2 regions of the Neobacillus pocheonensis genome follow, and region 1 is predicted to be linked to the other one. Evidence: riboswitches for the same ligand, from Rfam matches in the RefSeq annotation. Region 1 holds a riboswitch; the other holds the start of a gene.
What was found. Region 1 has a riboswitch for glycine ahead of gcvT (glycine cleavage system aminomethyltransferase GcvT). Riboswitches for the same ligand answer to the same signal wherever they lie in the genome.

Region 1 (5,113 bases):
TGCGGTGCTTCTTGAACAACCTCTGGATTTTCCTCTGCCTCTTTGGCAATTTGAATCATGATATCGACAAATGAATCAAGCGTTTCTTTTGATTCCGTTTCTGTCGGCTCAATCATAATACACTCTTCCACGTTTAACGGGAAGTAAATGGTTGGCGGATGGTAGCCAAAGTCAAGCAGGCGCTTGGCGATATCGAGCGTACGCACGCCTAATTTTTTCTGGCGTCTGCCGCTTAAAACAAACTCATGCTTACAATGTCTATCAAATGGAAGATCATAATATTCTGCCAATCTTCTCATCATATAGTTCGCGTTTAATACTGCATATTCCGTCACTGCTTTTAAGCCATCTGGACCCATAGAACGGATATAAGTGTATGCACGAACGTTAATACCAAAGTTCCCGTAGTATGGCTTCACACGGCCAATTGATTGCGGACGGTCATAATCAAGGATATACTCTTCACCGCGTTTTGCGATCACTGGTTTTGGCAGGAATGGTATCAAGTCTGCTTTAACTCCGACTGGACCTGAACCAGGACCACCGCCGCCATGCGGGCCAGTGAATGTCTTATGAAGATTTAAATGCACGACGTCAAAGCCCATGTCACCAGGTCTTGCTTTTGAAAGGACAGCATTTAGGTTCGCACCATCGTAATAGAGCTTTCCTCCTACACCATGGACAATTTCAGCCATTTCAAGAATATTTTCTTCAAAAAGACCCAATGTATTAGGGTTGGTTAACATGAGCGCAGCCGTATCTTCACCGACAACTCTTCTTAAATCCTCAAGATCGACGAGTCCGTTCTCATTTGATTTAACCGTGATGGTTTCTAGTCCAGCTATTGTTGCAGAAGCTGGGTTCGTACCATGCGCAGAATCAGGTACGATTACCTTCGTACGCTTCATATCCCCATTAGCTTCATGGTAGGCACGGATCATCATTAATCCTGTCCACTCTCCATGAGCACCAGCTGCTGGTTGAAGGGTTACTTCATCCATTCCGGTAATTTCAATCAAATGTTCCTGCAAGTCATATAAAAGCTCAAGTGCCCCTTGGACAGAGCTTTCGTCCTGTAATGGATGTACATGGGCAAACCCATTAAAGCGGGCAACATTTTCATTGATTTTTGGATTGTATTTCATCGTACATGAGCCAAGTGGATAAAAACCAGAATCTACCCCATGATTTCTTCTGGAAAGGGCCGTATAATGGCGCATGATATCAAGCTCAGATACTTCAGGTAGCTCTGGCTCATCTACTCGTAAATATCCTTCTGGGAGAAGGCCAGTAAGATCTGCTTCTGGAACATCCATTTCCGGAAGACTGTATCCAATTCGGCCGGGTGTGCTTAGTTCGAAAATGAGCGCTTGATCTTGATTATGCATGCATATCCCCCAATTCTTTCACAAAAGTATCTATTTCTTCCTTAGTTCTTTGCTCAGTTACCGCAACAAGCATATGGTTAGACAACTCTGCGTAATCACGGCCTAAATCATAACCGCCAATGATTCCTTTTGCTAGAAGCTGCTGATTGATTTCTTTTACTGGCTTATTTAATTTGACCACAAACTCATTAAAGGAATGACCATCATTAATCACTTCAAAGCCTGCTTCTTTAAAGGCTGTTTTCGCATAATAAGCTTTTTGCAAATTGGCAGCAGCCATTTCACGAACACCCTTTTTACCAAGAGCTGTCATTGCGACGGATGCAGCCAAGGCATTTAACGCTTGGTTCGAGCAAATATTAGAAGTCGCTTTATCACGACGGATATGCTGTTCACGAGCCTGCAGGGTTAAAACAAAACCGCGGCGGCCTTGGTCATCCGTTGTTTGACCAACAAGACGTCCAGGAACCTTACGCATTAATTTATTAGTCACCGCAAAAAATCCACAGTGCGGTCCACCAAACGCAGTTGGGATACCAAACGGCTGCGCATCACCAATGACGATATCGGCTCCAAATTTGCCAGGAGGTGTTAATACTCCAAGTGATAATGGATTGCTTGAGACTACAAAAATTGATTTATTTTCGTGAATGATTTCTTCCAGTTCATTTAAAGGTTCTATTCTACCAAAGAAGTTTGGATATTGAACGATCACGGCTGCAACATCCTCATTTACCAATCCTTTTAAGGCGTCAATGTCAGTAACACCTTCGTTCGCTGGCACCTCAATTACTTCTAGGTATTGCCCCTTTGCATAAGTCTTAAGAACTTCACGGGACTCCGGATGAACGGCACCTGACACTAGAATTGTTTTTCGTTTTGTATGACCAGCGCTAAGCATCGCAGCTTCTGCAAGGGCAGTTCCGCCATCATACATTGAAGAGTTTGCAACATCCATTCCGGTTAATTCACAAATCATCGTTTGGAATTCAAAGATGGCTTGAAGTTCACCTTGTGAGATTTCTGGCTGATAGGGTGTATAAGCCGTATAGAATTCTGAGCGTGAAATGACATGGTCGACAATTACAGGCATGTAGTGGTCATAAACACCGGCGCCTAAGAATGAAACATTTCTTTTTAAATCCGCATTGCGGCTAGCCATTTTAAAAAGTTCTTTCATTAAAGCAGTTTCAGATTTGGCCTCTTTAATATTGTACTCTCCCTTAAATCTTACTTTTTCAGGAATATCACTAAAGAGCTCTTCAATCGTGGAAACACCAATCGTGTCAAGCATTGCCTTCTTATCTTGTTCAGTCATAGGTAAATAGCGATGTTTCATAAACCTAGCTCCCTTCTGTTATTTCTTTTCTCTTTTATAAAAAGGTGTTGGAACTACTGTAGCTTTCAAGCGTTTACCGCGAATTTCAACTTCCACTTCTGACTCAAGACCTGCAAATTCAGTCTTAATCAAAGCAAGTCCGATATTTTTCTTTAAAGTTGGTGACTGTGTACCTGTAGTAACCTCACCAATTAATTGTTCACCATTGTAGACAGGATAACCATGACGTGGAATACCACGGTCAATCATTTCAATCCCCACTAGTTTTCTAGGAAGACCGTTTTCTTTTTGCCCCTTTAATACTTCCTTACCAATGAAATCTGCTTCTTTATTTAATTTCACTGCGAAACCAATACCGGCTTCCAGCGGTGATATTTCCGCTGATAATTCTTGGCCATATAGAGCTAATACGGCTTCAAAACGTAATGTATCACGTGCTCCTAATCCGCAAGGAAGCACCCCATCTTCTTCCCCTGCTTGTAAAATTTCTTTCCAAAGCAAGGCTGCATCTGAGGAATCACAATAAACTTCAAAACCATCTTCACCTGTATAACCAGTTCTGGATACAAGTGCCTTTTTACCATTTAAAGTAACTTCCTGTTGAAATTTGAAAAAGCCAATTTCACTTAAATCAGTTTTCGTAAGTTTTTGAAGTACCTTTTCAGCAAGAGGTCCCTGGATAGCTAACTGAGCCATTTTTTCAGAAAGGTTTTCAAGACTGACGTCACCCTCAACATGATCTTCAAGCCATTTATAATCCTTTTCAATGTTTGATGCATTCACCACTAATAAGTAGTGATTGTCTTCGATTTTATATACAAGGAGATCATCAACTGTACCACCGGTTTCATAGCACATTGCTGTGTACTGGGCACCGCCGTTTTTAATTTTAGAAATATCATTCGTCATCATTTTTTGTAAATAATGTAAGCTGTCAGTGCCTTTTACTTCTACTTCCCCCATGTGGGAAACATCAAAGAGACCAGCTCTGGTACGGACTGCTTCATGCTCTTCTTTTATGCTTGAAAACTGGACTGGAAGCTCCCATCCTCCAAAATCAATCGTTTTCCCGCCGTATTCCTTATAAACATCAAAAAGCGGAGTGCGTTTTAATTCAGTCATCATAAATCCCCTTTCAATCATTTACATGTTCATTATTCGTAAAAATTGACTCTTTAACAGAGATAAAACCCATTAACAAAATCAGGAAAATTATTATCCTTTTCTCATCATAAGAAAAGCATTAAGACAAAGGAAAACATAAAAAAGGACAGAAACCTCCCTTGAAACGTAAGAAGGTCTCTGTCCTTGCACCTGAAAGTTTAACCTGGATTGGCTTTCCCCTTTGGTGGCTGCTAAAGCTTTTACAGCACTCTCCAGAGCTGCGTCAAACAAGAGTTCTTTTGCCTGAGAGATTCACATCATCTGCTTGCTCCTTCGGCGCTACATAGTAGTCTCTCCCCTTGTTATCATTCGCATTTATAATATTTTCCAATTTGGTCATACTAATTATACTTCTAAAATAATTTACCTTATTAAAATATTTAAAACTTTCAAAGCTAATATCATCCTACCATTAAAACAATACATTGAGCAATAACTTTTATAACGAACTTATGCAGGAAAAGGAGCTGAAACCATGTCGGTAAAAATTGAATTTGATTCCTCTTGGCAGGATGAATTTTTACATAGAATTGACAACGATGGTCCATGGGGAAATTGGGAGCTTTTTAAACTAGCAATAGGGGTCGAAAAACATTTGGTTATCCCTGATTTCGAGGGTCTTCAGGCACCGAATCACCTGCCTAATTTAACCCCGCTCCCGCACCAACTCGAAACGGCTAAACAAGTAATTGAAAATATGAACGGAAAAGCAATACTTGCCGATGAAGTCGGACTTGGAAAAACCATTGAAGCAGGGTTGATTTTAAAAGAATACATGATTCGGGGACTTGTAAAAAAGGTGTTAATACTTGTTCCTGCCTCATTAGTCACCCAATGGGCAATTGAACTGAATAGCAAGTTCTTTATCCCTGCCATTACCCAAAGAAAAAGCTATGTATGGGAACAATGTGATGTGGTGGTTTCTTCGATTGATACAGCAAAGCGAAATCCTCACCGGGACATTATTTACCAGCAGGATTATGACCTTATTATTATCGATGAAGCACATAAACTAAAAAATAATAAAACGAAAAACTATGAATTTGTTCAAAATCTAAAAAAGAAATTTTGTTTGTTGTTGACTGCCACACCGATTCAAAATAGAATCGAAGAAATTTTCAATCTTGTTTCCCTCCTTAAACCAGGACATTTAGGCAGCGAAACAGCATTCTTTGAAAAGTACAAACGCGATTCACGTTCCCTAAATGATGATGAACATTTA
Region 2 (5,113 bases), on a different contig from region 1:
AAGCTTTCTATTAGCTTGGTGGAATATCCCTAAGGACGAACCATCAATATCCATTGCAGGCAACAGGTCCTTTCGAAGATGGTTTAAATTGATTGACGCGGCAGGGATCCTGCTCTTCACAGTTGGCCTGGTTACCCTACTCGTAGGAATACTATCAGCAAAATCATCTGGCCATGTTTCATTAGGGCATGTCATTGTCGGATTGGTAGGCCTCGCTTCGCTGGTGTTTTTCGTACAACATGAGCTAAAAGCGGCATCACCCTTTATTCCTTTACGCATATTCACCAAATATCCTGCGTTGACTTGGGTTAATGTCGAATTCATGCTTGTTAACGTACTTTTTTACTCGCTTTTTTTCGGGCTTCCTACCTACTTGCAAACGGTACGTCATCTCAGTGAGCTGCATACTGGGATTCTCATGCTAAGCCTGGGTTTGTGCTCGCTCGTTGTATCTCCCATAGCAGGAAGATTGATTGATAAATTAGGGCCACGACTCGCATTGCTATTATCCGGAATCTTGATGACATTTGGGTCAGTTTGGATAGTGACATTGAATCAAACTTCACCGCTTATTAGTGTGTGTTTGGCGTTAGCTGCATTCGGTATTAGCAACGGGTTGAATAATGTCGGTATGCAAGTGGCCTTGTTCAGAAGTTCTCCTAAAGCAATCATAGGTGTAGCATCTGGAATATTTAATACATCGAGGTACCTGGGAACCATTCTCTCTTCATTGCTGATCGGCATTGTAATGGGGGATCATTTCAGCGCTGGTGGACTTCGAGTGCTTGGGATTATACTTACAGTAATTGCATTGTCGTTGGTTTTCATGAGTCTACGCCGCCGTGACTCAGGGCAATTGCAAGAGTCGTAGATTTATCCATTTCATATGTTATTGATAGTAGAAAATCCGACAATTCCCCACAAATTCACTATCAATCAATCGTTTGACTAAATATGCTGGAATGCCTGCTGTATGGGGATATAATTCGATTGGCGGACAAAAAATTTGTCCGCCAATCAAACGTTTGATTAGATTTTATGCAGTCCTGCACGCCTTCATAAAATCCATCTAGAGACAAGGTGCGTGACCACGTTATATTAGCACAACGGGGTCACGCACCAATCTATCATTCTATGCCGACAATTTTAAATTTTTTTCCTTTCTCTTTCTATTTGAATACAATGCAAATAATAGAATAAACCAAAGTGGTGTCAACAATAGAGCCATGCGTGTAGCTTGAGCAAATAGCATAATTACGAGAATCAAGACAAACAAAGTTAGAACAGCGTAGTTCATAAATGGCGTAAACGGTGCTTTAAATGTTGATTTTTTCTGTAAGTCTGGACGTGTTTTCTTATACTTTACATGACAAATAAGAATGACACCCCAAACCCAAAGAAAACAAATCGCACTAATGGTAGTCACGATCCCAAAAGCTTGTTCCGGAATCAGTTTGCTCAAAAGAGCTCCTCCCGTTAAAACAAGCGTGGAAATCAATAACGCATTACTTGGTACATGATTTTTATTTAACTCGGCAAAGCGAGATGGCCCCTGATCATTATGGCTTAAATTAAATAAAATCCGGCTTGTCGAAAACATCCCGCTGTTACAAGCAGAAGCGGCTGAAGTTAAGACGACAAAGTTAATAATTCCTGCAGCAATCGGAATTCCGACCAAGGTAAATGTTTTAACAAAAGGACTCTCCGCTGCATTTAGTTCTGTCCAGGGATTAATGCATAAAAGAACGATCAAGGCACCCACGTAGAAAAATAGAATTCTTAACGGAATTTTGTTAATCGCAGATGGGATGTTTTTTTTCGGATTGGATGTTTCCGCAGCTGATACTCCCACTAATTCCACACCGACAAATGCAAACACAACCATTTGGAATGAAAGCAAAAACCCTGAAATCCCGTTAGGAAAAAGCCCGCCATGTTCCCAAAGATTTTTTATCGAGACCGTTCCTGCATCTGTCTTGAATCCCATCACTAGCAAAATGACCCCTATACCTATTAATGCGACAATGGTTATGACCTTTATTAAGGCAAACCAAAACTCCAATTCCCCAAAAAGCTTTACTGTTAATAGATTGAGTCCTAACAATATAATTAAGCAAACAATCGCAGGTATCCACTGTGGGATATCAAACCAGTATCGAACATATACACCAACTGCAATAACATCAGCCATAGCCGTCATAATCCAACAAAACCAATAGGTCCAACCGGTTACAAACGCTGCCCGCGGACCAAGATAGTCCTCAGCAATGTCTGTAAAAGATTGATAGCCTGCTTTAGACAGCAGCAGTTCACCCAGCGCTCTCATAACAAAAAAACAGGCGATTCCTACGATTAAATAAGCCAGTATGATGGATGGTCCAGCTAACTGTATGGCTTTACCGGCCCCCAAGAATAATCCAGTACCAATGGTTCCGCCAATAGCGATTAGCTGAACGTGACGATTTTCTAAATTCCTCTTTAATTCTCTCTGTTCCATTTCAATCTCCCTCTCTAATTGATGAAAAATGTTTCATGTGAAACGATGAACAAAATAGTAAACTCCATAAAAAAAAGAGATTGGATGTCCTCCAATCTCTAAGGTCAAAGAATAACAAATACTATCTATTACGATAACTATTGTCAGCATAACAAATAAATATTCAGTACTCTTCTGTCCTTTTGCCTGAGATTGTGAACCCTTCGGCGCCGCGGTATTCCTGCGGTCTCTCCAGAAGCTGCTCCTGCTATAGTGTGATCCATAGCAATCATAGCTTGCTAAATTATTAATTTTTTAATTGAGTTTAACTATTGTTAAATAATTTTTAATTTTAATAGTATTCTTACATTGTGTCAACAACGAAATCAAATAATTATAAAAATTATTTGATTTCTCTGTAAAGGTTGATTTCTGTACTTTCTCGAAGTTTTCTAAGTTCTGGGACAATTTTCAATACATGTTCACTTTTATTGTGTTGGTTTAATGCATCTTCATCCTCCCATTCTTCGAGCATAGTCAGGATAGTCGGATCATTGATATCTTGATGAAGTGAGTACGTAATGCCGCCTTTTTCTTTTTTGGTTTCTGAAATAACTTCTCTAGCTATCATTAAATATTCTTCAAGCTTTACACCTGGTTTTAGTTGGCTTTACAAACAACTTTAATCATTTTATTAACTCCTTTTCTGTTTTTATAATTTCCCTATTATGAAACGTGGCTTCAACTTTATTATTTTATCATGATTCTCCATACAAGATTTACAATGTGAAATCTGTTAATTGGTAACCATCTGCTCTCCATCTGGGATTCCAAAGCTGATACACGAAAAACCTACTTACGTCGAATGTAAGTAGGTTTTTCATCTTTTATTCACTGTTTTGTGTGGTATTAAAGAATTCAGCCTGATCTTTTTTGTTAGTCTTTACATTATTGTTGTCTTTACCCATTTTTCCATCCGATTCAAAACTTAAATTCTCTGATACCTTCTTATCCTTTTCCATAATATCCCCCTTTAACTCCTAGTTTGTCCATCCAAATTTTTTATAAGAATTTTTCTTGTTTTGGAATGAAAAAATACACGCCTTAAGCCTTCTTATTTCTCAGATATTGTTCAAAAGTAATTCTTCCGGTTTTTTGATTACAATTGGTGTTTTTTCCATCTACGAAAGATTTATAAAGTTTTCCTGCTAAAGGAATGCTTAAAACTTTATTTGTTTCATTATTTATCTTAATTTTCTGCTCCGGCATTTCTCTTAACAGCATTATTTCTGGTCCGCCAAAATCATCAGTTCTTCCTTGAGGACCTTTATGAATAAAATCAATCAAATAAGTGGCAAAATCATCAACATCTACGCTTTGAAATTTCATGCTTCCAGGGATCACATATCTCTTAAAAAGAGGCTTTGACAAAAGTAAACTTTCAACAAAGCCGTGGAACTGTGTTGCACGGACAATGGTAAAAGGAATAGAACTATTCTTTAACAATTCTTCTGCTTCATATTTAAGTTTATAATATTTAAATGGTATTTCCTCAATGCCAACAATTGAAGGATAAATAAAATGTTTAATGTGTTGCAGCTTACCTAAAAACCTTTCCAAACCTAGAACTTCAATCAATCTTGAATTCTTCATGGGACTTGTTGCGGCATGAATAATGACGTCTACATCTTTTACTGCTTCATCTAAACCTTCACCAGACAGTAAATCGCTATAAACCCACTCGAAATCTTCTGTCCCCTCAGGTTTTCTTCTCGAAGTCATTTTAATTTTATAATCAGAACCTTTTAGATGATTCAGCAAAGCTGAGCCTAGCTGTCCTGTTGCTCCAGTCACCAATATCCTCAAGCGCGCCACTCCCTTACTAACGAATTATCTTTGTATTCTACTATTCCAAAGTAAGTGCTTTTATTCAATTACTTGCGGATAATCCGGAAGTGTTTACAAATTGTTGCGTGGCATTTATAAATTCCTTTACAACAGTTGTCCAATTGTTTACATGAAAATTTCTAATGTATTCAATTCATAATATTCATTTTACTTATACATAATTAGTGCATATGATTAAAGTACAATAATCATTTAAAGGAGGAGAAACATGAAACAAATCCCGGTTTATCATATTGATGCGTTTACTGACATATCGTTTGGTGGAAATCCTGCTGGGGTTATACCCCATGCCGAGGCCTTAAGTGAGATGGAAATGCAAAAAATCGCAAATGAATTGAACCTCCCAGAGTCCGCTTTTTTATTGCCTTCTTCTCATCCTGATGCAGATTTTAAAGTAAGATATTTTACACCGCTTGAGGAAATCAATTTTTGCGGGCATGCAACAATCGGTCTTTCATGGTTACTTGGAACCAAATACAATTGGTTAAATAAAGCAGATCAGATTGTTTTTGAAACCAACGTAGGGCTGATTCCGGTAAAATGGATAAAAGAAAACAATCAACTTATTCGTGTTTCTATGACCCAGGTCACTCCAGAGGTAAAAGAAATTGAAATCAATAAAGACACACTTTCCCAACTAGTCGGTATTCAATCAACTGATCTAGATGAAAGGTATCCAATTAAATTAAGCAATACTGGAAACTGGCATCTGCTTGTTCCAGTGAAAAC

Region 2: it holds a riboswitch for glycine, as region 1 does, so the genes downstream of both, ABES02_RS07770 (amino acid permease) here and gcvT (glycine cleavage system aminomethyltransferase GcvT) in region 1, are expected to answer to the same signal.

What each region holds. Positions count from the first base shown of each region.
Region 1 is NZ_JBCNAD010000039.1:21,967-27,079, forward strand. It holds gene gcvPB (aminomethyl-transferring glycine dehydrogenase subunit GcvPB) at 1-1,388, opposite strand, end outside; gene gcvPA (aminomethyl-transferring glycine dehydrogenase subunit GcvPA) at 1,381-2,727, opposite strand; gene gcvT (glycine cleavage system aminomethyltransferase GcvT) at 2,746-3,849, opposite strand; glycine riboswitch at 4,113-4,200, opposite strand; gene ABES02_RS21170 (DEAD/DEAH box helicase) at 4,367-5,113, shown strand, end outside.
Region 2 is NZ_JBCNAD010000015.1:7,840-12,952, forward strand. It holds gene ABES02_RS07765 (MFS transporter) at 1-871, shown strand, start outside; gene ABES02_RS07770 (amino acid permease) at 1,133-2,497, opposite strand; glycine riboswitch at 2,662-2,742, opposite strand; gene ABES02_RS07775 (putative quinol monooxygenase) at 2,880-3,107, opposite strand; gene ABES02_RS07780 (hypothetical protein) at 3,364-3,498, opposite strand; gene ABES02_RS07785 (SDR family oxidoreductase) at 3,581-4,330, opposite strand; gene ABES02_RS07790 (PhzF family phenazine biosynthesis protein) at 4,593-5,113, shown strand, end outside.